DNA from 3 places in the Pseudomonas promysalinigenes genome. Region 1 is predicted to be linked to each of the others. Evidence: predicted binding sites of a transcription regulator. Region 1 holds the regulator's gene; each other region holds the start of a gene.
What was found. The regulator sigma-54, encoded in region 1, starts transcription at its own class of promoters, with help from an activator protein. The targets are predictions, from matches to a motif close to ANTGGCATNNANNTTGCTNT.
Positions count from the first base shown of each region.

Region 2: HU725_RS16085 (flagellar basal body rod protein FlgF) is a predicted target of sigma-54. The motif match lies at 8,282-8,301, and genes of this name have one in related genera.
Region 3: glnA (type I glutamate--ammonia ligase) is a predicted target of sigma-54. The motif match lies at 5,785-5,804, and genes of this name have one in related genera.

Region 1 is NZ_CP077094.1:4,050,865-4,060,626, reverse strand. It holds gene yjgA (ribosome biogenesis factor YjgA) at 1-440, opposite strand, end outside; gene pmbA (metalloprotease PmbA) at 694-2,040, shown strand; gene HU725_RS18450 (hypothetical protein) at 2,168-2,569, shown strand; gene HU725_RS18445 (class II fumarate hydratase) at 2,562-3,938, shown strand; gene HU725_RS18440 (superoxide dismutase) at 4,027-4,638, shown strand; gene HU725_RS22980 (hypothetical protein) at 4,650-4,772, shown strand; gene HU725_RS18435 (HPr family phosphocarrier protein) at 4,898-5,170, opposite strand; gene rapZ (RNase adapter RapZ) at 5,191-6,045, opposite strand; gene ptsN (PTS IIA-like nitrogen regulatory protein PtsN) at 6,048-6,512, opposite strand; gene hpf (ribosome hibernation-promoting factor, HPF/YfiA family) at 6,525-6,833, opposite strand; gene HU725_RS18415 (RNA polymerase factor sigma-54) at 6,912-8,405, opposite strand; gene lptB (LPS export ABC transporter ATP-binding protein) at 8,580-9,305, opposite strand; gene lptA (lipopolysaccharide transport periplasmic protein LptA) at 9,306-9,762, opposite strand, start outside.
Region 2 is NZ_CP077094.1:3,516,501-3,526,262, forward strand. It holds gene HU725_RS16055 (flagellar hook-associated protein 3) at 1-1,534, opposite strand, end outside; gene flgK (flagellar hook-associated protein FlgK) at 1,548-3,581, opposite strand; gene flgJ (flagellar assembly peptidoglycan hydrolase FlgJ) at 3,594-4,760, opposite strand; gene HU725_RS16070 (flagellar basal body P-ring protein FlgI) at 4,772-5,881, opposite strand; gene flgH (flagellar basal body L-ring protein FlgH) at 5,894-6,589, opposite strand; gene flgG (flagellar basal-body rod protein FlgG) at 6,651-7,436, opposite strand; gene HU725_RS16085 (flagellar basal body rod protein FlgF) at 7,484-8,224, opposite strand; gene HU725_RS16090 (hypothetical protein) at 8,404-8,589, opposite strand; gene flgE (flagellar hook protein FlgE) at 8,638-9,762, opposite strand, start outside.
Region 3 is NZ_CP077094.1:4,689,700-4,699,461, reverse strand. It holds gene trmL (tRNA (uridine(34)/cytosine(34)/5-carboxymethylaminomethyluridine(34)-2'-O)-methyltransferase TrmL) at 1-11, opposite strand, end outside; gene HU725_RS21290 (hypothetical protein) at 10-447, shown strand; gene ntrC (nitrogen regulation protein NR(I)) at 805-2,241, opposite strand; gene glnL (nitrogen regulation protein NR(II)) at 2,238-3,323, opposite strand; gene HU725_RS21275 (chorismate mutase) at 3,588-4,130, opposite strand; gene glnA (type I glutamate--ammonia ligase) at 4,281-5,687, opposite strand; gene thiI (tRNA uracil 4-sulfurtransferase ThiI) at 6,113-7,567, shown strand; gene typA (translational GTPase TypA) at 7,695-9,515, shown strand; gene HU725_RS21255 (PhoPQ-activated pathogenicity-related family protein) at 9,699-9,762, shown strand, end outside.

The DNA of each region.
Region 1 (9,762 bases):
GCTTTTTCGTGCTGGGCATGACGGATCAGCGAGCGCAGCTGTTGGCGGTCGGTTTCCGGGTATTCGTTGACGAACCGTTCAAGGTCGTCATCGTTACCGTCAATCAGCCGGTCGCGCCAGCGTTCGAGGCTGTGGAAGCGCTCGTTGTACTGACGGGTCGAGCTGTCCATCTGTTCGAGCACGGCATGGATGGCATCAAGGTCCTGCACACGCATCAGCTTGCCGACGAACGACATGTGGCGTTTGCGGGCTCCGTGGGCGGTGTGCTTGCTGGCGTCGGCCAGGGCTTTTCGCAGTTCGTCGGTCAGCGGCAGGCGTGCCAGGGTATCGGCCTTGAGCGTAGTCAGGCGCTCGCCGAGCTCGACCAACGCATGCAGCTCGCGCTTGATCTGGGTTTTGCTTTTTTCGCCGTCGAAGGCGTCGTCGTATGAATCAACCATGGGGGGCAGTCCGCTTGGGTTTTTGAGAAAAGTCGCCGAGCGGCGAGCAGGCAAGGCGAAACAGGCGAGGTAGCGGAGTTTACAGATTGTAAATGAGCATTCCGAGCCGGCTTTCAACGCAGCATGTTCGTCGCGCAGGCACTTTTCGTACTAAGCCTGAAATTTGCCGCCATGATAACCAGATGGGGGCCGCTTGTCCGGCCCGGTCGTAGAATGACCCGTAGCCATGCGCAGAATTTGAGTGGAGAAAACCATGAGTGCAGTCCAAAGCGTAGGCCCAAAGGACCTGCCAGCGTTGCAGGAGCAGGTCGAAGCGATCATTGCAGAAGCACGCAAGCAAGGCGCCAGTGCCTGTGAAGTGGCGGTGTCGCTGGAGCAAGGCTTGTCGACCACGGTGCGTCAACGCGAGGTCGAAACGGTCGAGTTCAACCGCGACCAAGGCTTTGGCATCACCCTGTATGTGGGCCAGCGCAAAGGCTCGGCCAGCACCTCGGCCAGTGGTCCGGAAGCGGTTCGAGAAACCGTCGCTGCTGCCTTGGCGATCGCCAAGCACACCTCCGAGGACGAGTGCTCGGGCTTGGCTGATGCAGCGCTGATGGCCCGTGACATTCCCGATCTGGACCTTTACCACGACTGGGGCATCGAGCCAGAAAAAGCCATCGAAATGGCGCTGACCTGCGAAGCTGCGGCGTTCGACGCCGACCCGCGTATCCTCAACGCCGATGGCACCACCTTGAACACCCACCAAGGGTGCCGCGTGTATGGCAACAGCCACGGCTTCATCGGCGGCTACGCCTCGACCCGGCACAGCCTGAGTTGCGTGATGATCGCCGAGGGTGAGGGCCAGATGCAGCGTGACTACTGGTATGACGTGAACCGTCAAGGCAACCTGCTGGCCGACCCGCGCAGCATTGGCATTCGGGCTGCCCAGCGTGCCGCCAGCCGCCTGGGTGCACGCCCGGTAGCGACCTGCGAAGTGCCGGTGCTCTTTTCTGCCGAGCTGGCCGGGGGCCTGTTCGGCAGTTTCCTCTCGGCCATTTCTGGAGGCAACCTGTATCGCAAGTCGTCGTTCCTCGACGGGGCAATCGGCCAACGCCTGTTCCCATCCTGGCTGACCCTAGACGAACGCCCGCATATTCCGCGTGCGCTGGGCAGCGCCGCATTCGATGCAGACGGCCTGGCGACCTACGCAAAACCGTTCGTAGACAACGGCGAATTGGTGTCCTACCTGCTGGGTACCTACTCCGGTCGTAAGCTGGGCCTGCCGAGCACCGCTAACGCAGGGGGTGTGCATAACCTGTATGTCACCCATGGCGTCGAGGACCAGGCAGCGCTGATCCGGCGCATGGGCCGTGGCCTGCTGGTTACCGAGCTGATGGGGCATGGTCTGAATATGGTGACGGGCGATTATTCCCGCGGTGCAGCAGGCTACTGGGTCGAGAACGGTGAGATCCAGCATGCGGTGCAGGAGGTGACCATCGCTGGCAATATGAAAGACATGTTCCAGCAAATTGTCGCGATTGGTAGCGATCTGGAAACTCGCAGCAATATTCACACCGGCTCGGTATTGATCGAACGGATGACCGTTGCTGGCAGCTGAAATCACCTAGGAAAATCAGTTTCAAACTGAACCCGGCCTGCGTGCCGGGTTTTTCTTTCATCGCCGATCACTTGAAGTGATTATGATTATCAATTAATAATCAATATCATTACTCGATCACTTGGCGATGATGTTGATGAAACCCGTCCTGCGCGAACTACCTTACCTGGAAAACTGGCGCTGGCTCAGCCGGCGCATTCGCTGCGCCCTCGAACCCAACGAGCCGCGCCTGATCGAGCACTACCTGGCCGAAGGGCGCTACCTGGTGTGCTGCACCGAAACTGCGCCATGGACCGTGGCATTGACATCGTTCCGCTTGCTGCTGGATACCGCCTGCGACCGCATGCTGCCTTGGCACTGGCGCTGCTTGTGCCTGGATCGAGCCTGGCGCCCGCTGCTCGACCTGCGCAAGCTGGACCGGCACGAGCAGAATCTACGGTGGCAGCCCTATGCCATGCAGTTGGCGAACTGCCAACTGCTGCCCTCGATTACCCCCGAAGAACTGATGCAAGGATTCGAACATGACTGATACCCGTATCGAGCGTGACAGCATGGGCGAGCTGCAGGTGCCGGCCAAAGCCCTGTATGGCGCTCAAACCCAGCGCGCGGTCGACAACTTTCCGATCAGCGGCCAGCGAATGCCGGCCCAGTTCATTCGCGCGCTATTGCTGGCCAAGGCCGCCGCAGCCAAGGCCAACGTGCAATTGCAGCAGCTCTCGCCGGGGCAGGGGCAGGCCATCGTTCAGGCGGTTGAGCAGCTGCTGGCAGAGAATTTCATTGAGCACTTCCCGGTGGATGTGTTCCAGACCGGCTCCGGCACTAGTTCGAACATGAATGCCAACGAAGTCATTGCTACCCTGGCCAGTCGCATCCTTGGGGAGCCGGTCAATGCCAATGACCATGTCAACTGTGGCCAAAGCAGCAACGACATCATTCCCACCACCATCCACGTCAGTGCGGCGCTAGCTTTGCACGAGCAACTGTTGCCGGCGTTGAGTCATCTGATTGAAGTGATCGAGGCCAAGTCAGCGCAGGTACATCGCTACGTGAAAACTGGCCGAACTCACCTGATGGATGCCATGCCAGTGCGCATGAGCCAGGTACTTGATGGCTGGGCAGCACAGATCAACGGCGCGAAAGCGCATATCCAGGCAACCTTGCCGAGCCTGCAGGCCCTAGCGCAAGGCGGCACCGCCGTAGGCACAGGGATCAATGCCCATCCGCAGTTCGCCGCGGTGTTCGCGCGTCAGTTGAGCGATATCGCCAAGGTCGAATTCACGCCTGGGCGTAATCTGTTCGCACTGATTGGCTCCCAAGACACCGCCGTTGCCCTCTCAGGGCAACTCAAGACAACCGCGGTCGCGTTGATGAAGATCGCCAACGATCTGCGCTGGATGAATTCAGGCCCGTTGGCTGGCTTGGGTGAAATCGAATTGCAGGGCTTGCAGCCCGGCTCCTCGATCATGCCTGGTAAGGTCAACCCGGTAATCCCGGAAGCCACTGCCATGGTCGCCGCCCAGGTGATCGGCAATGACGCCACCATCGCAGTGGCCGGCCAGTCGGGTAACTTCGAGCTCAACGTCATGCTGCCGGTCATCGCTCGCAACCTGTTGGAAAGCATCGAACTGATGGCCAATGCCAGCCGCCTGCTGGCGGACAAGGCGATCGCCGGTTTCAAGGTCAACGAAGCCCAGCTCAAGCAGGCCCTGGCTCGCAATCCGATCCTGGTCACCGCGCTGAACCCCATCATCGGCTATCTCAAGGCCGCAGAAATCGCCAAGTCTGCTTATCAGCAAGGTCGCCCGATCATCGATGTGGCGCTGGAACACACCGACCTCTCCCGCGATCAACTCGAGGCGTTGCTGGACCCAGAAAAACTGACCGCCGGCGGTATCTGACACGCCATAGGCACCGCGCTGGGGCCTGCAAGCTTGCTGGCCGGTCAGGCAGCGGTGCTGATTGCTCTTACCAAAGGAGTCCATTGATATGCCGCATACCCTGCCACCTTTGCCTTACGCCTATGATGCCCTGGAACCGCACATCGACGCGCAGACCATGGAGATTCACCATACAAAGCACCACCAGACTTACGTCAATGGTCTGAACGCCGCCCTCGAGGGCACCGAGTGGGCGCAGTGGCCAGCCGAGAAACTGGTCGGTGCGGTCAAGCAACTGCCCGAGAACCTGCGCGGCGCGGTCACCAATCATGGCGGCGGTCATGTCAACCACAGCTTGTTCTGGACGATCATGTCTGCTCAGGGTGGTGGGTTGCCACAAGGCCAGCTGGCCCGTGCCATTGACGCCGAGCTTGGGGGTTACCAAGCGTTCCAGGAGGCCTTCACCAAGGCCGCCCTGACCCGGTTCGGCAGTGGCTGGGCGTGGCTCAGCGTAACGCCACAGAACACGTTGATAGTTGAGAGCAGCGCGAATCAGGATAGCCCCCTGATGCACGGTAATACGCCGATTCTCGGGCTTGATGTGTGGGAGCACGCCTATTACCTGAAGTATCAAAACCGCAGGCCCGAATACATAGGGGCGTTCTACAACGTGATTGACTGGCCGCAAGTGGAGCGCCGCTATCTCGAAGCCTTGAAGTGAAGCGACCTGGCATGCGCGCTACAGTGATGGCCCTTGGCGGTGTCCGTCTGCTGCGCTTGGCGTTGGGTGTATTGCTGCTGGTAGCCGGTAGTGCGCTACTACTGGCCCGGGGCATGGCCTGGTTAGGCGTTTAGCCGATCGCGATCATCGCCCCTAACGTACTCGAGGTTTGCTTGGCGTGTAAGCAGGGGGGCGGGATACCCGATGCCGATCGCCGGAAGATGGGTTCCCTTGCAGGACGTCGCAAGCCCCGGGTACTTCACTCACCTTCGTCGAAGTAGTTGTTGATCAGTGCAACCAACGCTTCCAGCGCATCGTTATCCTGTTCACCCTCGGTGTGCAGGTGCACCTGCGTGCCTTTGCCCGCAGCCAGCATCATCACCGCCATGATGCTCTTGCCGTCGACCAGTTTGTCAGACGCACGGCCGACACGGACCTGGCAGGGGTATTTGCCGGCCACACCGACGAATTTGGCTGCCGCCCGAGCATGCAGGCCCAGCTTATTGATGATGGTGATTTCGCGGGCGGGCATGGTGCGGTAGATCCTGTGGGCTAGAGGTCGCGGTGGCGAACCTGGACGTTTTTCAGTGATTGCTGCAGCAGTTGGCCCAGGCGCTCGGTAATGTACACCGAGCGATGATGGCCCCCGGTGCAACCAATGGCGATGGTGACATAGGCGCGGTTGCTGGCCGCGAAGCGTGGCAACCATTTGAGCAGATAGCTGGAAATGTCGCTGAACATTTCTTCGACGTCTGGCTGTGCGGCCAGGTAATCGATGACCGGTTGTTCCAGGCCAGAGTGTTCGCGAAGCTCGGGTTTCCAGTAGGGGTTGGGTAGGCAGCGAACGTCGAAAACCAGGTCGGCATCGACCGGCATCCCACGTTTGAAGCCAAATGACTCGACCAGAAATGCAGTACCAGGCTCCGGTTGGTTGAGCAGGCGCAGTTTGATCGAATCGCGCAGTTGATAGAGGTTAAGGCTGGTGGTGTCGATCTTTAGATCGGCAAGGTCAGCGATAGGCCCAAGCAGCTCGCTTTCGACCCGGATCGCTTCGGCCAGCGAGCGATCGGCATTGGTCAGTGGATGGCGGCGGCGGGTTTCCGAGAAACGCTTGAGCAACGTGTCTTCGTCGGCGTCTAGATACAAGACATCGCATTGAATGTGACGCCCACGAGCATCGGCCAACAGTTCAGGGAAGCGGGACAGGTGGCTTGGCAGATTGCGCGCGTCGATTGACACTGCCACCTTCGGCTGCAGTAACTCGGTGTTGATCAACGCATTTTCGGCCAGCTGCGGTAAAAGGCCGGCAGGTAGGTTGTCGATGCAATAGAAGCCATTGTCTTCCAGCACATCCAGGGCGGTGCTCTTGCCGGAGCCGGAACGGCCGCTGACGATGATCAGGCGCATGTTCAGTGCTCGTTTTGTGCGTCCAGGACAACCTGGTACAGGGCCTCGCTGCTGCCGGCGGCGCGCAGCCGATCGCGAACCTCCTTGCGATCAAGCATGCTGGCGATCTGGCGCAGCAACTCAAGGTGTGCGTCGGTGGCTGCCTCAGGCACCAGCAGCACGAACAGCAGATCCACCGGGGCGCCATCGATTGCGTCATAGTCGATGGGCGCATCCAGATGCAACAAGGCACTCACCGGGGAAGAGCAGCCTGGAAGCCGGCAATGCGGGATGGCGATGCCATTGCCAAAGCCGGTCGAACCCAGTTTTTCGCGACCGATGAGCTTTTCGAAGACGTCTTGCATCTCAAGTTCGGGAACTTGTTCGGCGATCAGGTTGGCGACCTTTTCCAGGGCGCGCTTCTTACTGCCGCCCGGCACGTTCACGAGGGAACGGCCGGGGGTCAGGATGGTTTCAAGTCGGATCATGGATGAGAGGGATCAGCGAGCGGCTGCACCTTGCAGCAGGCTTTGCTGTTTTTCCTTGTGTTTTTTCAGTTGGCGGTCGAGCTTGTCGGCCAAGGCATCGATTGCTGCATACATGTCTTCGTGTTCGGCGTTGGCAACCACTTCACCGCCTGGAATCTGCAAGGTCGCTTCGACCTTTTGCTGCAGCTTCTCGACTTTCATGATGACCTGCACGTTGGTGATCTTGTCGAAGTGACTCTCCACGCGCGCGAGCTTTTCGAGCACATATTCACGCAGTGGCTGGGTGACTTCTACATGCTGTCCACTGATATTGACTTGCATACAGCTTCTCCTTTATTGCCCGTGCATAAAGAGGCAGGACTTGCACCTGCCCCACAAACGCTATGGCTCAACCAGGCGCTACATCAGTCGCTTGCGCTCGCTCGACGGTGCGATGCCGAGAGACTCGCGGTACTTGGCGACGGTGCGACGGGCTACCTGGATGCCTTGTGCCTCCAGTAAACCAGCGATCTTGCTGTCACTCAATGGCTTTTTCTGATTTTCCGCCGCAACCAGTTTTTTGATGATCGCGCGGATAGCCGTGGACGAGCATTCTCCGCCTTCGGCGGTGCTGACGTGGCTTGAGAAAAAGTATTTCAGTTCGTAGATGCCGCGCGGGGTGTGCATGAACTTCTGCGTGGTCACCCGCGAAATGGTCGACTCGTGCATGCCCACTGCTTCGGCGATGTCGTGCAGGACCAGCGGTTTCATCGCTTCGTCGCCGTGGTCGAGGAACCCGCGTTGATGCTCGACGATCTGGGTGGCGACCTTCATCAGCGTTTCGTTGCGGCTTTGCAGGCTCTTGATGAACCAACGCGCCTCTTGCAGCTGGTTGCGCATGAATGTGTTGTCAGCGCTGGTATCGGCGCGGCGCACGAAGCCGGCGTATTGCGGGTTCACGCGCAGGCGCGGGATCGCTTCCTGGTTCAGTTCCACCAGCCAGCGTTCGCTGTCCTTGCGCACGATCACGTCGGGTACCACGTATTCCGGCTCGCTCGACTCGATCTGCGAGCCCGGGCGCGGGTTTAGGCTCTGCACCAGCTCTATCACCTGACGCAGCTCGTCTTCCTTGAGCTTCATGCGGCGCATCAGTTGGCTGTAATCGCGGCTGCCGAGCAGGTCTATGAAGTCGGTCACCAGGCGCTGGGCTTCGCTCATCCACGGGGTGCTGGCCGGCAGTTGGCGCAATTGCAGCAGCAGGCACTCGCCCAACGTGCGGGCAGCGACGCCGGCCGGTTCGAACTGCTGGATGCGGTGCAGCACTGCTTCGACTTCGTCGAGCTCGATGTCCAGTTCTGGGTCGAAGCCTGCGCAGATTTCTTCGAGGGTATCTTCCAGGTAGCCCTGGTTATTGATGCTGTCGATCAGGGTGACAGCTATCAGGCGGTCAGTATCGGACATCGGGGCCAGGTTCAGCTGCCACAGCAGGTGGCTCTGCAGGCTTTCGCCGGCCGATGTTCGGGTAGTGAAATCCCACTCGTCGTCGTCATTGCTTGGCAGGCTGCTGGCGCTGGTCTGGTAGATATCTTCCCAGGCGGTATCGACCGGCAACTCGTTGGGGATTCGCTCGTTCCATTCTGCGTCTTCCAGGCTTTCGGCACTGCTGGTGCTTTCCTGGAAGCTAGTCTCCTGAACTTCGGCGGCTGGCTTGTTCTCGGCGTTGTCCGCCATGGGGTCGCTGTTGTCGAAGTCGTCGCCGTCTTCCTGACGTTCGAGCATGGGATTGGATTCCAGCGCCTCCTGGATTTCCTGTTGGAGGTCCAGGGTGGAGAGCTGAAGCAGACGGATGGCCTGTTGCAACTGCGGGGTCATCGTCAGTTGCTGGCCCATTTTTAGGACGAGCGATGGTTTCATGGCTGGGGCTTAATACCTTGTTCGCCGGCGCGCATGCGCCATCCACTACACGAGGGCGCCGGGGCGCCAAATCAAGCAAGTTTTATGCCTTAAAATGTAGCGTTTGCCTAGAGCGCTGTAACAACTTAAGCCCCCACTGGGGCACAGTGCCAGTGCTCCAGGCAGAACCTGCGGTCAGAGTCGGAACTCGTGACCCAGGTAAACCTCCTTGACCAGGTCGTTGGCCAGAATGGTCTCGGCGTCACCCTCGGCGATCAGTTGACCGTCATTGACGATGTAGGCGGTTTCGCAGATATCCAGGGTTTCACGCACATTGTGGTCGGTGATCAGCACCCCGATACCCTTGGCTTTGAGGTGATGAATGATCTGCTTGATGTCGCCCACGGAGATCGGGTCTACACCAGCGAACGGCTCGTCCAGCAGGATGAACTTAGGCGCAGTGGCCAGGGCGCGGGCGATTTCCACCCTTCGGCGTTCACCGCCGGACAGGCTCATGCCGAGGTTGTCGCGGATGTGGCTGATGTGGAATTCCTGGAGCAGGCTTTCCAGCTCTTTGCGCCGGCCCTCGCGGTCGATGTCCTTGCGGGTCTCGAGGATGGCCATGATGTTGTCGGCCACCGACAGCTTGCGGAAGATCGAAGCTTCCTGCGGCAGATAGCCGATGCCTGCACGGGCGCGCCCGTGCATGGGCTGGTGGCTGACATCGAGGGTGTCGATCAGTACGCGCCCCTGGTCGGCCTGCACCAGGCCCACGATCATGTAGAAGCAGGTGGTCTTGCCGGCGCCATTGGGGCCAAGCAGGCCGACGATCTGCCCGCTGTCGATCGACAGGCTGACATCACGTACCACTTGCCGGCCTTTGTAGCTCTTGGCCAGATGCTGGGCTTTGAGGGTTGCCATTTACTCGGCCTTCTTCTTAGGCTGGATCACCATGTCGATGCGCTGACGTGGCTGAGTCACGTTGCCACCGCGACCGGCGGTCGCAACCTGGGACTTGGTGTTGTAGACGATCTTCTCGCCCTCGGTGGTGTTGCCTTCGTTTTCGACCTTGGCGCGGTCAGTGAGGATAACCGTGTCTTTCTGCGCCTGGTACTGGATGGTCACCGCCCACCCCTTCATCTTGTCGGGCTTGGCCGTACTCTGCTGCTGTTCGAAATACGCCAGGTTGCCCACCGAAGTCACCACGTCGATGTCGCCATTGGCGGCGCGGGTCATGGTGACGGTGTTGCCTTTGATCATCATCGAGCCCTGGGTGATGATCACATCGCCGGTGTAGGTGGCCACGCCTTGCTTGTCGTCCAGGTGCGCGTTGTCGGCCTGGATACGGATAGGCTGGTCACGGTCGGTCGGCAGGGCG
Region 2 (9,762 bases), 530 kb from region 1:
AAGACGCTTGCAGCATGTTGGTCTGCATCTGCAACCGCAGCATCACCTCGGCCGGATCGCTCTCGCGAATCGAGCTCTGGGTCTTGGTGTTCTCGGTGTTCAGCGCATCGTTGGTTTCAGCCTGCACATCCAACGCCTGGCCCCGGCCACCAATGGCGCTGATCGAGGACGATACCTGGTTGCTGGCACTCACGATGTTGCCAATGGCCGAATCGACCGATGCCAGAAAATTCTGTCGGGCCACCGGGTCGTTGTCCACCGGCGTACTCAACGCTGTACGCAGTTGACTGATGGTGTCGAGCACGTTCTGGGTCTGATGCGTGTCGACCTTGACCCCGAACGAATCGCCCGCAGCCGGCACCCCGGACAGCTCGAAGCTGACACCCGCCGCGGAAGCCGTGGTACCGCTCGGCCCTCCCAAGGTGCCTGAAGCCACTGGGCGGCTGCTGTCGGTGATCGGCGCGGCATACAGCTCGAAGGTGTTGGTACCAGTGAATTTCAGCACTGCACCACCGGTAGGGAATGCAGCCTTGTAGGCAGCTTGGTCGGTGATGGTCGCGCTGGTGACTTGCTCGCTGGAGCTGTTGCCAGGGCTGCGGGTACCGGATACCTGATCAGCCTTGGAACTGAGCGTGAAGGTATGCCCAGCAATGGCGGCATCCTCGTTGCCTTTGTCTGCATCCTTGAAGGTGATGTCCAGGCGCATGTCAACGCCGCGGAAGCTGATGGTGGTGTTGTCGCCCTTGGGGTCGAACTTACCGCCCTGGCTGGCTTCCAGGGTCACATCATTACCGCTGGCGTCGGTGATCTTGTACTGGGTGCTGCTGGTGAACTCGATGCTGTAAGGCTCACCGCTGCGGAAGCGGTCGTTGTAGGTCGAGCTACCCGACACCTGGCCGTTGGACAGGCTCACACGGCCGTCATCGATCGCTGGCGAAACCAGCTTGGTTTCGCTGCGGCTGGTATTGAGCGCCTGCTCGAATGCATCGTAACCGGTTTCGTTGGCAGCCAGGCTGAGCATGTCGCCCACCTGCAGGTTCAGCTTGCTCTGGTCACCCTGGTAACTGTAGGTGCCATCGGCATTGCGCACATACGGCTGGGTATCACCCTTGGAGCCGGAGAAAATATACTTGCCATTCTCATCCTTGCTATTCATCAGGGTGAACAGCTGGTCTTGCAGCGACGCCAGCTCGTCGGCATTGGCCTTGCGGTCGGAGTCGGTGAACGTACCGTTGCCCGAGCTCACCGCCAGTTCGTTGACACGCTGCAGGATGGTGCTGATGGAGTTGAGCGTGCTTTCAGCGGTGCCCAGTGAGTTGCGCACGCTGGTGATGTTACCCGAGTACTGTTTGAGCATGTTCTGCTGCTGCTCCAGCTGCAACAGGCGCGCAGCCCCCACCGGATCATCCTTGGCCGAGCGAACGCGGATGCCATCACTGGCCTCCTGCTGGCTCTTCACCGATTTGGCGAAGTTGTTCTGGTAGTTGGCCTGGTTGGTGTTATAGAACTGTGCGGTAGAGATGCGTACGCTCACGATCTAGGGCTCCTCAAAGACTGTTGATCAGGGTGGCGAAAGTTTCCTGGGCCGCCTTGATGATCTGCGACGACGCGGTGTAGTACTGCTGGAACTTGATCAAATTGCCAGTTTCTTCGTCGATCGACACGCCCGACAGGTTGTCGCGGGCATCCTTGGCCGACTTCTGCAGCGCCGTCGTGGCATCGCTGTCCATCTGCGCCTGGCCGGCCTTGCCACCCACGTTGGAGACCAGCTTGGCGTAGGCATCTGTGAAACTGATGCCCTTGCCATTGGCACCCACCTCGACGGTGGATTTGGTCTGCAGGTCGATCACCGACTGGCTGTTGCGGTTGTCCGCCGAGCCTGCGCCGGTCAACGCCACGGTATAGCTATCGCCATCCTTGGGAGCACCGGAAACGCTCATCTCGAAGGTGAAGTTGCTGCCCAGCGAATTGCCGTCGCCATCGACCATCGGCACCGAGAGCTGCAGCTTGTTGTCCTGGCCGGGGATGATCGTACCGCTACCGATACTGTTGCCCTTGGCGTCGTACATCGTGTACGCCTGCGGCGAGGTGCTGTCATCGCCGAACACCAGCTTCACCGGGGTCGAGTATTTAAGGCCTGTCTGCAGCTGCGAACGTTGCGCGGAATCGTAGATGTCCAGTTCCGAGGTCAGCGTCGGCTGGGTGATCACGCCAGTGCCTCTGTTGCCCGAACCGCTGGTTGCCGTCAGGGGCGCGGCCAAGGCCAGGCGCTTGGGATCGGTCAGCACGGTGTCGATGCCGGCTGCGGCATTGCGTGTCGGGGTGATCTTGAAGCTGTCACCGGCGCTCAGGGCGCCACCGTTGAGCGCCAGGCTGAACCCATCGATCACCGGTGCAGGATCGTCGTCAAGGCTGTAGCTGCCCATGTCGGTGCCATCTGGCAGCTTGCGCACGGTGTATTGCTTGTCGCTGGTGAAGGTCACCTGGTAATCGCTGGTGGTGAGCTTGCCGGTGTCCTTGATGGTCACATCGAGGTTGCCAGAGCCTGCGCTGTTGCCAGACCGGGCGATGCTGCGCTGGGCAATGGCCGCGGCGCTGTTGATATCGCTGAACAGGGTGGCACCGAAGTCACCGTTCTTGTCGATGCCTTGGGCCAACTGACTGTTGATGGCATCTGCCACCACCAACGCCACGCGGCCAAGCTCATTGAGCGCGGGGTCGAGCGTTTCCTTGCGATAGCGGATCAGGCCGCCCAGCTCGCCACCGGTGGTGCTGTTGGTGATGTCCATCTTGGTCGAGCCACGATTGAGGATCAGGCTCATGCGGGTTGGGTCGCTGGCGCTAGGCTCGACACCGATCGTTTGCGTGGTATTGCCCAGTACCAGGGCCTGGCCGTTCTTCAGGTAGACGTCGTAATTGCCGTTCTTTTGCTCGACCACATCGGCACCGATCAACGACGACAACTCGCGTACCGCGCCATCGCGCTGGTCGAGCAGGTCGTTGGGCTGGCCGTTGATGGCAGTCATCTTGGAGATCTGAGCGTTGAGGTCGGCAATCGACTTGGTCAGGGCGTTGACCTTGTCGGCGATCGACGCCATGTTGGCGTTGATATCGCTGTTCTGCTGGTTGAACTGCGCCGAGAGGGTATTGAAACGCTTGGCCAACGACTGCGCACTGGTCAACAGCAGCTGACGCGATGCGTCCTCGGTCGGTTTGGCGGCAGCATCCTGCATGGCGCTGAAAAAGCTCTGCAAGGCAGCTGTGATACCGGTGTCACTGCTCGAGAGGGCAGTATCGAGCGGGGTGATCTGGCTCAGGTACGAAGAGGCGTCGCTGCTCAGCGAGGTGGTGGTACGCAACTGGTTCTCAAGGAACGCGTTGTAAACCCGGCGTACGTCGGCCAGCGTAGTGCCAGAGCCGATGAACACCTGGCCGACCTGCTGGGCGCCTTTGGTCTTCTGCACGTTCTGCTGGCGCGAGTAACTATCGACATCGGCGTTGGCAATGTTGTTACCCAGGGTATACATCCCCGACTGTGCGGCGCCAAGCCCCGACATACCAATGTTGATCAGACTCGCCATGGTTCCATGCCCTTAAAGTTTCGTTGTGGTACCGAGCGTTGCGTATTGCTCGTACGACTTCATCTGTCTTGCGATCTGCGAGATCTTGCTGGCGTAGTTCGGGTCGGTGGCGTACCCGGCCTTTTGCAGCTCCCGCACGAACTGTTCTGGGTTATCGGCTGACTTCACCGCATCTTGATAGCGTGAATTGTTCTGCAACAGACTTACCAGGTCGTGGAAGCTGTCCTGGTAAGAGTCATAGGAACGGAACGCCGCCGTCTCCTTGACGAACTGACCGTCTCGGAATTCGCTGGTGATCGCCCGCGCCGAATCGCCTTCCCAGTTACCACTGGCCTTGATACCGAACAGGTTGTGGCTGCTGCTGCCGTCACTGTTGCGCATGACCGACTTGCCCCAGCCGGTTTCCAGGGCGGCTTGAGCCACCAGGTAGCGCGGGTCGACACCGATGCGCTTGGCAGCCTGCTCGGCCATCGGCAGCATGGTGGCGACGAATTCGTCGCTGCCTGCGAAGGCCTTCTTCGGTGCCAGCGGCGGCTGCGCCACCGCGCGGCCGGTAATGCGCAGGCCGTTGTCGGGAATGGCGATAGCGGTAGCCACTTGCTGCCCGTCACGGGCCGGCACGGCTGCCGTATTGGTGGTCGCGGCCGGGCCGGTGGCCGAAGGCACGATACCGGCCAGCAGGCGGTCGGTGAGCTTGCCCGGCAGCGCCAGGCGCCGGGCATTGAGCGCGGCGACGTCATTACGCGTGGCAGCGGCCTGGGTGGCGTGCACAGGTTCGGCCACCTTGTTGCCCCACAGCGCAGGCGCACTGCCCTCGATACGTGGGAACGGGCTGGTGTTGACCGGCGTGCTCTTGTTCTTCGACAGCTGGCGCACCAGCACGTCTTGCAAACCGATGCCGCCACCCTCGCGGGACATGCTCACGGCCAACTGCTGGTCGTACATGTCACGGTACTGCTTGACCGTCTCGCTGTTCATCGGGTTGTCGTCGGCCAGCACATCGCTGGCCTTGCGCGAGGCCTTGAGCATCTCGCTGATAAACAGCGACTCGAACTCCTGAGCCACCTTGCGCACGTTGGCATCGCTGTCGCGGTCACCGTGCTTGAGCGAGCTCAGGCGGTTCAGGTCGGTGTAGGCACCGCTGTCGGCGTGGCTGGAGACGAGGCTTTTCGAGTTCATCGGCGGCGTCCTCAGATCACGATCAGGTCGGCCTGCAAGGCGCCGGCCTGCTTCAAGGCTTCGAGGATGGCCATCAGATCGCTGGGCGCTGCGCCCACCTGGTTCACCGCACGGACGATTTCATCCAGGGTGGTCCCAGGGCCGAACTTGAACATCGGCTTGGCTTCCTGCTGGGCATTGACCCGCGAGCGCGGCACCACTGCCGTCTGGCCATTGGAGAACGGCCCCGGCTGGCTGACGATCGGGTCTTCGGTAATGGTCACGGTCAGGCTGCCGTGGGTTACCGCCGCTGGCGAGACCTTGACGTTCTGGCCGATGACGATGGTACCGGTACGCGAGTTGATGATGACCTTGGCCACGGCCTGGCCAGGGTCGATCTCCAGGTTCTCGAGGATCGACAGGTAGTCCACGCGCTGGCTTGGGTCCATGGGCGCACTGACCCGTACCGAGCCGCCGTCCACGGCCTGGGCCACACCTGGGCCGAGCAGTTCGTTGACCTTGTCGACGATGCGCTTGGCTGTTGTGAAGTCGGGGCGGTTGAGGTTCAGGGTCAGGCTGTTGCCTTGGTTGAAGCCGCTAGGCACCGCGCGCTCGACCGATGCTCCGCCAGGAATGCGGCCGGCCGACGGAACGTTGACGGTGATCTTGGAGCCATCACGGCCTTCGGCATCGAAGCCGCCGACCACCAGGTTGCCCTGGGCGATGGCGTAGACATTGCCGTCGATACCTTTGAGCGGCGTCATCAGCAGGCTGCCGCCACGCAGGCTCTTGGAGTTACCGATCGATGATACGGTGATGTCCACCAACTGCCCCGGCTTGGCAAATGCCGGCAGGTCGGCATGCACCGACACGGCGGCGACGTTCTTGAGCTGCACGTTGCCCGAACCTGCCGGCACCTTGATGCCGAACTGCGACAGCATGTTGTTGAAGGTCTGCAAGGTGAAGGGGGTCTGGGTGGTCTGGTCACCCGTGCCATTGAGCCCCACCACCAGGCCGTAACCGATCAACTGGTTGGAGCGCACACCAGAGATGCTGGCGATGTCCTTCAGGCGCTCGGCATGGGCACCGAACGCACAGGACAGAAGCAGGGTCGCGGCAATCAGCTGCCTTAGGTTGAACATGTTCATCCGTACTCAGAAGGGCCAAAGCGGGCTCATGAAGAAGCGGTCCAGCCAACCGGGCTGGCTGGCATCGGCGAAGGAGCCTGTGCCGGAATAGGTAATGCGCGCGTCGGCCACACGGGTGGACGGCACGGTGTTATCGGTGGCGATATCGTCGGCACGGATAAGCCCGGCGATACGCACCAACTCCTCGCCGGTGTTGAGCGTCATCCACTTCTCGCCGCGCACGGCGATGATGCCGTTAGGGAGCACTTCAGCCACGGTGACCGTGATCGAGCCGGTCAGGGTGTTGCCTTGGGTGGCCTTGCTGTCGCCTTTGGTGGTGCGGTCCCCGCTGTACCCGGCCGACAGCGACAGGTCGCCGCCGCCGAACGGATTGTTGGTATTGGGGTTGGCCCCGAACAGCGAGGTCAAGCCCAGGTCGGCCTTGCTGTTTTTCTGAATCTGCGACCCTGCGTTCTTGCTCGCCGAAGTGCGCTCGTTGAGGGTGATGGTGATGATGTCACCCACACGGAACGCCTTGCGGTCGGTGTACAGGCTCTGCTCGAAACCGGCCTGGTAGATCGAACCGTTGTTGGCAGCCGCCGGCAGCGGGGTGCGCGGCAGAACCGGCGCATAGTACGGGTCGTTCGGCTTAGGCGTCGGCGCGACGCAACCAGCCAACACCACCGCCCCCCCCAGGGCGAACACAGACAACAGACGCTTCATGACACATACCTCACGGTGTAACGGGAGTAGAACCTGCACTTAGGCTTGCAGCGACCGCGCTTTAGAGCTGTTGCGTGACGAACGACAGCATCTGGTCAGCGGTGGAGATGACCTTGGAGTTCATCTCGTAGGCACGCTGGGTGGTGATCATGTTCACCAGCTCTTCAACGGTGCTGACGTTGGAGTTCTCCAGTGTCTGCTGCAAGGTGGTGCCAAAGCCATTGAGGCCTGGTGTGCCGACCTGCGGCGCGCCACTGGCAGCGGTTTCCAGGAACAGGTTGTCGCCGATGGCTTGCAGGCCAGCGGGGTTGATGAAGTCGGCTGTCTGGATATTGCCGATCACCTGCGCTGCGGGGTTACCGGCAGTGGTGATGGACACGGTGCCGTCCTGGCCGACGGTGAAGGTCTGGGCATCGTTGGGCACCACCACCGCAGGCTCCAGAGCGAAGCCCTGGGCAGTGACGATCTGGCCATCGGAGTTGAGATGGAAAGTACCGTCACGGGTATAGGAGACAGTGCCATCGGGCTGCAACACCTGGAAGAAGCCACGGCCATTGACCGCCATGTCCAGCGGGTTTTCGGTGGTTTGCAGGCTGCCTGTCTGGAAGTTTTTCTGGGTGCCGACGATGCGCACACCGGTACCTACCTGCAGGCCCGATGGCAGCTCGCTGTCCTGGGTCGACTGCGCGCCAGGCTGACGCTTGATCTGGTACAACAGGTCGGCGAATTCGGCGCGATCGCGTTTGAAGCCTGTGGTCGAAACGTTGGCCAGGTTGTTGGAAATAACGGTCAGGTTGGTGTCCTGGGCGGACAGGCCGGTTTTAGCGACCCAAAGAGCCGGAAGCATCAGTATTCTCCTCGTGCGCCTGTTTTACGGCACCCGTTCACAGTTGGTTAGCCGATTTGCAAAACACGCGCCATGGCTTCATCGCCTTCCTTGGCCGCGTTCATCATTTTCACGTGCAGCTCGAATTGGCGGGACAGCGCCAGCACCGACGTCATTTCTTCGACGGCATTGACGTTGCTGCCTTCCAGAAAGCCCGACACCACCCGCACATTGACGTCGGCAGCCGCCGGTTGGCCGCTCTGGGTGTGAATCAAGCCATCCAGACCTTTGGTCATGGTTTTGATGTCCGGGTTGACCAGCTTGATACGGTCGACTTCGGCCATCACCCGCGGGCCTTCACCCATCGAGCGGATGCTGAGGGTGCCATCGGCACCGACCTCGACTTTCTGCTCTGGTGGAATGGCGATAGGGCCACCGTTGCCGATCACCGGCATGCCATTGCCAGCTCGCAGCACGCCAAGGGCATCGATGTTCAGGCTGCCGGTGCGCACGTAAGCTTCGCTGCCATCGGGCGCCTGCACGGCGATAAAGCCCTGGCCGCTCACCGCCACGTCCAGGTCACGCCCGGTCTCGACCATCGGCCCTTCGCTGAAGTCGGTAGCCGGGCGCTCGGTCATGGCAAATGCCCGCGACGGAAAGCTGTCACCGAACACCGGCATGGAGCGTGCCTGTTCCAGATCACGCTGAAAGCCATTGGTGGAAACGTTCGCCAGGTTGTTGGCGTGGGCCTTTTGCGCCAGCGCGTTCTGGCTGGCGCCGGTCATGGCCACGTAAAGCATCTTGTCCACAGTCATCCTCCGCTGCACTGACGATCGATTGCCGCTCGCCGCTGCTGTGCAGGCTTTAAAGCAAGTTCCGAACCAACTTTTCGAATTCATGAAAAAGCCCGTATTCACGGGCTTATTCAGGGTTTGCCAGCTGCCTGCCGCCGGTTATCCGGCGCCGGTTTGCCGATAGCGGCAACGCCTTACGGTTCGCGGCAACCGCCGTTGCTGTAAGGGCCGGCGAATTTTTTCCAGCCCTGCCCCGGCGGCCATTGCGAACACACCAGCCGCCCGTCCGCCTGGCTTTCCCAACGCCACCAAGGCGCGGTGCCGGCGTGGGCCTGATACAGGTAGAAGGCGGCGAGCAACAGGATGGCCAGCTTGTTCATGGGTGCTCCAGATCGCCGGGGCCGCTCGACGGCCCCAGCGCGTCATCATCAGGTCATCTGGATGATGGTCTGCATGATGGTGCTTTCGGTAGAGATGGTCTTGGCGTTTGCCTGGTAGTTGCTCTGCGCCTTGATCAACTCGACCAGTTCTTGCGTCAGGTTGACGTTGGAGGCTTCCAGCGAGTTGGACTCAACGCTGCCCAGGGTGCCGGTTTTCGGCGAATCGATGCCCGGAATGCCCGAGGAATAGGTTTCCGTCCAACGGGTGCCACCGATTTGCTGCAGGCCCTGGTCATTGGCGAAGCTGGCCAGCGCCACCTGGCCAATGGCCCGGGATTGCTGGTTGCTGAAACTGGCGAACAGCACACCCGTGGAGTCGATGCTCAGGCTGGAGAGAATGCCGGTGGCGTAGCCGTCCTGGGACTGCGACATGCGCGCGGTCTCGGTATTGTACGAGGTGGTGCTGTTCATCGACAGACGCATGCCAGTGGTGTTCTCGGTGGAACCGTTGGCGATCCAGTTACCGCTGGCATCCTGAGTGGCTGGAATCCAGCCCTTGAGCGTGAAGGTGTTGTTGGTCACGCTCCACTCCGCCCCCGCCGGTAGCCCGGTGGTGTCAGTGGTCATCGAGGCCACGCTGCCATCGCTGTTGAAGCTGATGGTGCCCGTCAATGGGGTATCGGTGGTCGGGTCCATCGGGTTGCGGCCATCGATCAGGGTGTACATGGTCCACTCGTTCGTATCGGTCTTGCGATAGAACTGCTCCATGGTGTGTTCGTTGCCTTGGCTGTCGTAGACCTTGGTCGAGAACGACTTGCTGTACGAGGTTTCGTCGGTTGGGTCGAAGACGATCTCACCTGCGACCGGCGGCGTGGAAGGCAGCGGGATGGATTTGGCCGACGAGTTCAGGTTGATACCCTGGTCGATCAGGCTGGTGGCCTTGGGTTGCAGGGCAGAGGTATCGATCTTGAGGTCGGTCAGCACACCCTTCTTGATCGTACCGTTGGCATCCGCCGCATAACCTTGCAGGCGCAGGCCATCGGAGGTGACGACGTAGTTGTCCTTGCTGTTCTGGAAGGCGCCGGCACGGGTGTAGACCATCGAACCGTTGTCCGACAGTACGAAGTAGCCTTGGCCCTGGATGCCCATGTCCAGCACGTTGCCGGTGTTGTT
Region 3 (9,762 bases), 640 kb from region 1:
ACGTGAAACATGCACGGCTCCAAACGTGAAGATGACGAGCATTCTACCCTCGAACCGGACCTGCGTTCGAAGGCCTGGCCGCGGATGCTGCTTTCCCTGGCGCTGTTTGGCGTGCTGGTGGGCCTGATGATCGGGCGCCTGACGGCCCCGGATGAGCGTGTACTGGAGCAGGTCGAGGTGGTACAGGGTGGCCTGGACCTGTGGTTCAACGAAGCCCCCAAGCTGCATGGCGAAAATGTCGAGGGCACCGTGGCTGTGCTGTTCGAGGCCCAAGGCAAGGCTCAGCGCGGTCAGCTGGACTTGCAGGGTAAGCCGGTGGGCTGGCGTTTGCAGGACAGCGACAAGGGGCTGTTACTGACACTGATTGCCGCGCGCCCCCTGCACGGTGAATGGGCCGGTGCAGAGGACGCTGGGCGTTGGCGGGTGCAGGTGAGGCTGCGCGAATAAAAGAGGGGATTCCCGGCCTGCCTGTACCGAGGTCCCCAAAGGGGGCTACTGCGTATTAAAGAGGGGATGGCCCGGCCTGCCTGTACCGAGGTCCCCGAAAACGGCTACTGCGAATAAAAGAGGGGTCACCCGGCCTGCCTGTACCAGGGCCCCCGAAACTGGGTATGTACCAACCATTGCAGGTGGCGTGCCAGTTTTGCAAAACCCGTGATTACTGGGCCTTGAGGGCAATCTGGCCGTTTTTACAGGGGATTTGTGCCTTGGTGAGGTGCAGCGGGCACAGCAACGGTGCATCACAGGGCAAAAACGACTAAGGCCGCGAAGCGGCCTTAGTGAGTTCATGGACGAAGCACAGGATCAGTGGTCGTCACCTTCTTCGTCATCCCCGCCATCTACATTCATCCCCAACTCTTTGATCTTGCGGGTCAAGGTATTGCGGCCCCAACCCAGCAGCAGTGCCGCATCGCGACGGCGCCCGGCGGTGTGCTTGAGTGCGGTCTCGATCATGATGCGCTCAAAGCTGGGCACTGCGCTGTCGAGCAAGTTCGACTGGCCGCGGGCCAAGGCTTGGTCGGCCCACTGGCGCAGGGCTTGTTCCCAGTTAGTCACCGGCGCAGCATCCTGCGGCAGGTTCAACAGCTCCGGCGGCAGATCGCCAATCAGCACTTCGCGGCTGGAGGCCATCACGGTGATCCAGCGGCAGGTGTTCTCCAACTGACGCACGTTGCCCGGCCATGGCAAGTTGCGGATGAACTCTTCGGTTTCTGGCTTGAGCAGTTTCGGCTCGACCGCCAGCTCCTGTGCGGCACGGCCCAGGAAGTGACGGGCCAGTGCCGGGATGTCCTCGCGGCGGTCTGCCAAGCGGGGGATATGGATGCGGATTACATTGAGGCGGTGGAACAAGTCTTCGCGGAACTTGCCAGCGGTTACCAGTGATTCCAGGTTCTGGTGGGTTGCGGCGATGATTCGCACGTCGACCTTCACCGGCACATGCCCGCCCACGCGATAGAACTCGCCATCGGCCAGCACTCGCAGCAAGCGGGTTTGGGTGTCGGCCGGCATGTCACCGATTTCGTCGAGGAACAGCGTACCGCCGTCGGCCTGCTCGAAGCGCCCGCGACGCAGGTTGGTGGCGCCGGTGAATGCACCTTTTTCATGGCCGAACAGCTCGGACTCCATCAAGTCCTTCGGAATGGCCGCCATGTTCAGCGCAATGAAAGGCGATGCGGCACGTGGGCTGTGGCGGTGCAGGGCGTGCGCCACCAACTCTTTACCCGTACCGGATTCGCCGTTGATCAGTACGGTGATGTTGGAGTGGCTCAGGCGACCGATGGCTCTGAACACCTCCTGCATGGCCGGCGCTTCGCCGATGATTTCCGGGGTGCGGGCCAGCGTTGGGGGTACATCCAGGCCTTGCTGTTCCTGAGCGTGCTGATTGGCGCGCTTGACCAAAGACACCGCTTCGTCGACGTCGAATGGCTTGGGCAGGTATTCGAAGGCGCCGCCCTGATAGGACGCCACAGCGCTGTCCAGGTCGGAATGGGCGGTCATGATGATGACCGGCAGTCGGGGGTGTTGTTCGCGAATCTGCGCCAGCAGGTCGAGGCCGCTGGCGCCGGGCATGCGAATGTCAGAGATGATCACATCCGGTTGCTGGCGAGCCAGGCGGCCCATCACACCATCGGCGCTGTCGAAGCTCTGGGTGGTCATGCCTTCCTGTTGCAGGGCTTTTTCCAGGACCCAGCGGATGGAGCGATCATCATCGACGATCCATACGGTTTCACTTCGGCTCATGAGGCGTTGGCTCCTTGTTCCAAGGGCAGGAAGATCGAGAAGGCGGTGTGCCCTGCGTGGCTTTCGCACTCGATCAGGCCCTGGTGCTGGCTAATGATGTTCTGGGTAATGGCCAAGCCGAGGCCGGTGCCGTCCGGGCGCCCGCTGACCATGGGATAGAAAAGCGTGTCTTGCAGTTCCGAGGGGATACCCGGGCCGTTGTCGATGATCTCGATCCGCGCCGCCAGGCGATGGCGCACGTGGCCGATGGTGAACTGACGCACGGCGCGGCTGCGCAGGGTGATGCGGCCCAGGCGCAGCTCGTTCTGCGAACTGATCGCCTGCATGGCGTTACGCACGATGTTCAGGACGGCCTGGATCATCTGTTCACGATCGATCAGCACATCCGGCAGGCTTGGGTCATAGTCGCGCACCAAAGTGATGCAGCCCTGGCTTTCGGCATCGACCAGGCTGCAGACCCGTTCGAGCACTTCGTGAATGTTGGTCATTGCCAGGGACGGCAGCTTGTTCGAGCCAAGCATGCGGTCGACCAGGTTGCGCAGACGGTCGGCCTCTTCGATGATCACGTTGGTGTAGTCGCGCAGCCCCTCTTCGGGTAGCTCGCGAGCGAGTAATTGCGCGGCGCCGCGGATGCCGCCAAGCGGGTTCTTGATCTCGTGAGCCAGGCCCCGCACCAGCATCTTGGTGGTTTCCTGCTTGCTCAGCTGGGCCTCTTCCTTGGTAATTCGCAACAGGCGGTCGCGCGGGTGGACCTCCAGCAGCAGCAAGGTATTGCCTTGGTGCAGGATGGGCGTCACGGCGTAGTCAACAGTGATGGTCTGCCCGGTCAATGACGTCAGCTGCGCTTCACGCTTGGTGAACGGGTGCGCGTGCTCCACCGCCTGGCGCAATGAGTTGAGCGCTTCGGTCGATTCGGTGAACAGTTCACTGATGAACTGCCCATGGCTGCGCTGGCCGCTGACTGCAAGTAGCATTTCTGCGGCCGGGTTCATGTACTCCAGGCGCAGTTCCGCATTGAGCAGGAGCGTGGCGGTGGTCAGGTTGTCCAGAAGCAGACGGTGCTGTGCATCGCTGATGGTCATAAGGCGTCGTCGACCTCTTTTGGCACTTGTCGGGCAGGCTGCGGCCATTGGCCGGGCGCGCGGTGGAACCGCTGATGCCAGTCTCTGCCCAAGAAACTGCAAGAAACAAACCAAGGCTCTGAAAAGAAGCGGAATTTACTGATTACGGCCTGAATATGCGCATATTCGGACCAGAATGCCCTGATAAATCGATCCGGTGAACCGTTTTGGGGTACAAACCGGCTCACTCGCAGATTTCATGCACCAATATAGAGCATAGGTGGTTCAGGGTGTGTCGCACAGCCGGCCAGTTGCGCGGATCAGAGCCTGCTGAGTCAGATGGTCCACAGGGCGGCCGGCCACGGCATTGGCTAACTCAACGGCGCAGTTTTGCGGTTTGCCCCTGTCGAAGTCGGCCAGTTGCCTGAGCAAGGCGCTCTGTAGCTGGTCCAGTTGAGGGCGGATTTGCCGTTGCAGGTCGCTGCGCGGCTCGTCTGGTGCTGCGCCCACGCGTTGCCAGTGGAAAAGCAGTGTGTACTGCACCAGTTTGTTTGCCTCGATCTGGTCAGCGAAGAACGCCTCGGCGCGCTCTGCAGCCAGGCCATATTCAGCTGCGGCCGCCCGCACATTGGCCACTACTTGCCGTTCACGGGTGCTGGCCTGAACAGGTTGGCCGTTGTCCCACTTGTGCAAGGCGACCGCTTGCGCCAAATCCAGGCGACGCTCGATGGTTTCGAGCAGTGGGCCGAAGGCTAGGTGGTTTGGTTCTGATGCCGCGCAGCCGGTGAGAACAAGGCTGGCGGTTGCCACAAGCAGGGGTGTACGCATGCTGAACCTCCTTTGAGTGAAGGTTCGAGTGTGCAGAAGCTAGGCTGGGCTGCGGGTAGGAGCCTTCCGAAGTTGCTGAAGGCAGAAACAGAAACGGCCTCCCGAGGGAGGCCGTGTCGATCAGCTTATCGACGCCAGGCGCCGATCAGATCAGCAGCTGTAGTACAGCTCGTATTCCAGCGGGTGCACGAAGGTACGGACCTTGATTTCTTCTTCGCTCTTCAGCTCGATGAAGGCATCGATGAAGTCGTCGGAGAACACGCCGCCCTTGGTCAGGAACGCACGGCCTTTATCCAGTTCTTCCAGAGCCTCTTTCAGGCTGCCGCAAACTTGCGGGATGTCCTTGGCTTCTTCTGGTGGCAGGTCGTACAGGTTCTTGTCGGCAGCATCGCCTGGGTGAATCTTGTTCTGGATGCCATCCAAGCCAGCCATCAGCAGGGCCGCGAAGGCCAGGTATGGGTTAGCCGATGGGTCCGGGAAGCGGGCTTCGATACGGCGGGCTTTCGGGCTGCCGACGTAAGGAATACGGATCGAGGCGGAACGGTTGCGAGCCGAGTAGGCCAGCATTACCGGAGCTTCGAAGCCTGGAACCAGACGCTTGTAGGAGTTGGTCGATGGGTTGGTGAAGCCGTTCAGGGCCTTACCGTGCTTGATGATACCGCCGATGAAGTACAGAGCGGTTTCCGAAAGGCCGGCATAGCCTTCACCGGCGAAGGTGTTCTTGCCTTCTTTCCAGATCGACATGTGTACGTGCATGCCCGAGCCGTTGTCACCGTACAGTGGCTTAGGCATGAAGGTAGCGGTACGGCCGTAAGCGTCGGCAACGTTGTGCACGACGTATTTCAGTGCCTGAACTTCGTCAGCTTTCTTCACCAGGGTGTTGAACTTGACGCCGATTTCGTTCTGGCCGGCAGTCGCCACTTCGTGGTGGTGAACTTCAACGGTCTGGCCCATTTCTTCCAGCGCGTTGCACATGGCAGTACGGATTTCGTGGTCGTGGTCGAACGGCGGAACTGGGAAGTAGCCGCCTTTGACGCCCGGACGGTGGCCTTTGTTGCCGCCTTCTACGTCAGCGCCGGTCATCCACGAGCCTTGCTCGGAGAAGATCTTGAACATCGAGCCGGAGATGTCCGACTGGAACTTCACTTCGTCGAAGATGAAGAATTCTGGCTCTGGGCCGGCGAATACGGTGTCACCGATGCCAGTGCTCTTGAGGTACTCTTCGGCGCGCTTGGCGATCGCACGTGGGTCGCGATCGTAGCCCTGCATGCTCGACGGGTCGACGATGTCGCAGGTGATGATCAGGGTCGGCTCTTCGGTGAACGGGTCCAGAACGGCGGTTTCATCGACCGGCATCAGGATCATGTCGGATGCTTCGATGCCTTTCCAGCCAGCGATGGAGGAACCGTCGAACATCTTGCCGACTTCGAAGAAGTCTTCGTCCAGGCCATCACGCGCCGGCATGGTCACGTGGTGCTGGGTGCCTTTGGTGTCCGTGAAACGCAGATCAATCCACTTGACGTCATGATCTTTGATGAGTTGAACCGACTTCGACATGTTGTCCTCCGGATGGTCTAGAGCGCGGTAGGCCGCCGCCCTGGAAAAAGGGTGTTGCTGGGCGCGGATAGTCGGCCAAGCGTACCTGCCTCACAAGGGAGCAAATTGCATGCCAGTGCCCGAAAATGGCGAGCGTGAGATAAAAAGGGGCGTTTGCGGGCATTTGGTGGCGGGCTCGCGGGTAATAGCGCACGGTTTTGATGCGTTTTTTGTTATGTGTGCACTGTTGTGGTGCTTGGCGTCGTTTTTGTGGTGCGTTTGCGATCGAGCGCCGCCCGCGCGGCGCTCGATCTCACAGGCACCCTCAAAAACCGCCCCTTTCATCTATATCAAACCTTCTGATCAAAAGTTGCTCAAATCCTGAGCAATTTCCGCTATAATTCGCGCCCCTCATTTTCGGCAGGCCCTGCGCGCGCTGTTAACCAATGAAACTCATCGTCAAAGTCTTCCCAGAAATCACCATCAAAAGCCGGCCGGTGCGCAAGCGCTTCATCCGCCAGCTCGGCAAGAACATCCGCAACGTGCTCAAGGATCTGGATCCCGAGCTCGCGGTCGATGGTGTCTGGGACAATCTCGAAGTGGTCACCCGCGTCGAGGACGAGAAGGTTCAGCGCGAGATGATCGAGCGCCTGACCTGCACACCGGGTATCACTCACTTCCTGCAGGTAGAAGAATACCCGCTGGGTGATTTCGACGACATCGTCGCCAAGTGCAAACACCACTTCGGCCATCTGCTGGCAGGCAAGCGTTTTGCCGTACGTTGCAAACGTGGCGGGCACCACGACTTCACCTCGATGGACGTCGATCGTTACGTCGGCAGCCAGCTGCGCCAGCAATGCGGCGCCGCCGGCATCGACCTGAAGGCGCCAGAGGTAATGGTGCGTATCGAAATTCGCAACCAGCGCCTGTACGTCATTCACAACCAGCACAACGGCATTGGCGGTTACCCGCTTGGCGCTCTTGAGCAGACGTTGGTACTGATGTCCGGTGGTTTCGACTCCACCGTGGCCGCCTACCAGATGATGCGCCGCGGCCTGATGACCCACTTCTGCTTCTTCAACCTTGGGGGGCGTGCCCACGAGCTGGGGGTAATGGAAGTTGCGCATTATCTGTGGAAAAAGTACGGCAGCAGCCAGCGGGTGCTGTTCATCAGCGTGCCGTTCGAAGAAGTGGTCGGCGAGATTCTCAACAAAGTCGACAACAGCTATATGGGCGTGACCCTCAAGCGCATGATGCTGCGCGGCGCCGCGCACATGGCCGAGCGCCTGCAGATCGATGCGCTGGTCACTGGGGAAGCGATTTCCCAGGTCTCCAGCCAGACGCTGCCGAACCTGTCGATCATCGACTCGGCCACCGACAAGCTGGTGCTGCGCCCATTGCTGGCCAGCCACAAGCAAGACATCATCGACCAGGCCACGCAAATCGGCACGGCCGACTTCGCCAAGCACATGCCCGAATACTGCGGCGTCATCTCGGTGAACCCGACCACCCATGCCAAGCGTCACCGCATAGAACATGAAGAAAAGCAGTTCGACATGGCCGTGCTGGAGCGTGCCTTGGAGCGCGCCAAGTTCATCTCCATCGACCATGTTATCGACGAGTTGGGCAAGGACATCGAAATCGAGGAAGTGGCCGAGGCGTTGCCGGGCCAGATCGTCATCGACATCCGTCACCCCGATGCCCAGGAAGACCAACCTCTGGTGCTGGACGGGGTCGATGTGCAGGCCATGCCGTTCTACGCGATCAACAGCAAGTTCAAGCATCTGGACCCTACACGCCAGTACTTGCTGTACTGCGACAAAGGTGTGATGAGCCGTTTGCACGCACACCACCTGCTCAGTGAGGGACATGCCAATGTGCGTGTTTATCGTCCGACATAAGACGCCAGGGCTGTATGGCGGCAGCATCCGCCATCGCCCTCCCGACCATCGGGCCCGCTGAGCCTCAAACTCTACATATTCGCCGCCTACACTGGCGGCAACCGAATCCTCTGATCGAGATACAGTTGTGATCGAAAATCTGCGTAACATCGCCATCATCGCCCACGTTGACCATGGTAAAACCACCCTGGTCGACAAACTCCTGCGTCAGTCCGGCACTCTGGAGCGTAACGAGCTCAACGACGAGCGCGTCATGGACTCCAACGACCAGGAAAAAGAGCGCGGTATTACCATTCTGGCGAAAAACACCGCCATCAACTGGAATGGCTACCACATCAACATCGTCGACACCCCCGGCCACGCCGACTTCGGTGGCGAGGTTGAGCGTGTAATGTCGATGGTCGACTCCGTGCTGCTGCTGGTCGATGCCCAAGACGGCCCAATGCCGCAAACCCGCTTCGTAACCAAGAAAGCGTTCGAAGCCGGCCTCAAGCCAATCGTCGTGATCAACAAGGTCGACCGTCCGGGTGCGCGCCCTGATTGGGTACTGGACCAGATCTTCGACCTGTTCGACAACCTCGGTGCCACCGACGAACAGCTGGACTTCAAAGTCGTCTACGCCTCGGCCCTGAACGGCATTGCCGGCCTGGACCACACCGCCATGGGCGAAGACATGACCGCCCTGTACCAGTCGATCGTCGACAACGTACCTGCGCCATCGGTTGACCGTGAAGGCCCGTTCCAGATGCAGATCTCCGCTCTGGACTACAACAGCTTCCTCGGCGTTATCGGCGTTGGCCGTATCGCCCGTGGTCGCGTCAAGCCGAACACGCCAGTGGTCGCCATCGACACCAATGGCAAGAAGCGTAACGGCCGTATTCTCAAGCTGATGGGCCACCACGGCCTGCACCGCGTCGACGTGGAAGAAGCCCAGGCTGGCGACATCGTCTGCATCAGCGGTTTCGACGAGCTGTTCATCTCCGACACCCTGTGCGCCCCAGATGCGGTCGAAGCGATGAAGCCGCTGACCGTTGACGAGCCAACCGTTTCGATGACCTTCCAGGTCAACGACTCGCCGTTCTGCGGCAAGGAAGGCAAGTTCGTCACCAGCCGTAACATCAAGGACCGTCTGGACAAGGAACTGCTGTACAACGTAGCTCTGCGCGTTCAGGAAACCGACTCCCCAGACAAGTTCAAGGTATCGGGCCGTGGTGAGCTGCACCTGTCGGTACTGATCGAAACCATGCGCCGTGAAGGCTTCGAGATGGCCGTGGGCCGTCCTGAAGTGATCATCCGCGAAGTCGACGGCGTCAAGCAGGAGCCGTTCGAGAATGTCACCATCGACATCCCTGAAGAATCCCAGGGCAAGGTGATGGAAGAGATGGGCCTGCGTAAGGGCGACCTGACCAACATGGTTCCGGATGGCAAGGGCCGTGTTCGCCTGGAGTACAACATTCCAGCCCGTGGTCTGATCGGTTTCCGTAACCAGTTCCTGACCCTGACCAACGGTGCAGGCATCCTGACTTCGATCTTCGATCGCTACGACACCATGAAGTCGGGCCAGATGTCCGGCCGTCTGAACGGCGTTCTGGTTTCGGTCGAAACTGGCAAGGCGCTGACCTACTCGCTGGAAACTCTGCAGGCGCGTGGCAAGCTGTTCGTCGAACACGGCCAGGAGATCTACAACGGTCAGATCATCGGCCTGAACAGCCGCGACAACGACCTGGGCGTTAACCCGACCAAAGGCAAGAAGCTCGACAACATGCGTGCTTCGGGCAAAGACGAAGTCATCGCCCTGGTACCGCCAGTTCGCCACACCCTCGAGCAGGCTCTGGAATTCATCCAGGACGACGAGCTGTGCGAAGTGACGCCGAAGTCGATCCGTCTGCGCAAGAAGATCCTGGACGAAGGCGAGCGTACCCGCGCTGCCAAGAAAGCCAAGAACTGAGTTAGCTCAGGCTGAATGAAAACGCCCCCGGTCGAAAGGCCGGGGGCGTTTTTGTTTTGAGGGTGCGCGGTTTTTGTAGCTGATGTCTCAAGGTTGTGTAGTTTGCATCTGCCAGTGCATTTTGCGACTTGTGGGCGCTTTTGGTCATGCCTAGCGTGGCGTGCATTTTCTTGGAGAGGAAGCATGACCATGAATTACCGCTTGGCAATGGCCATCCCCTGCCTGATGGTTGGCCTGCAGGCTTGCA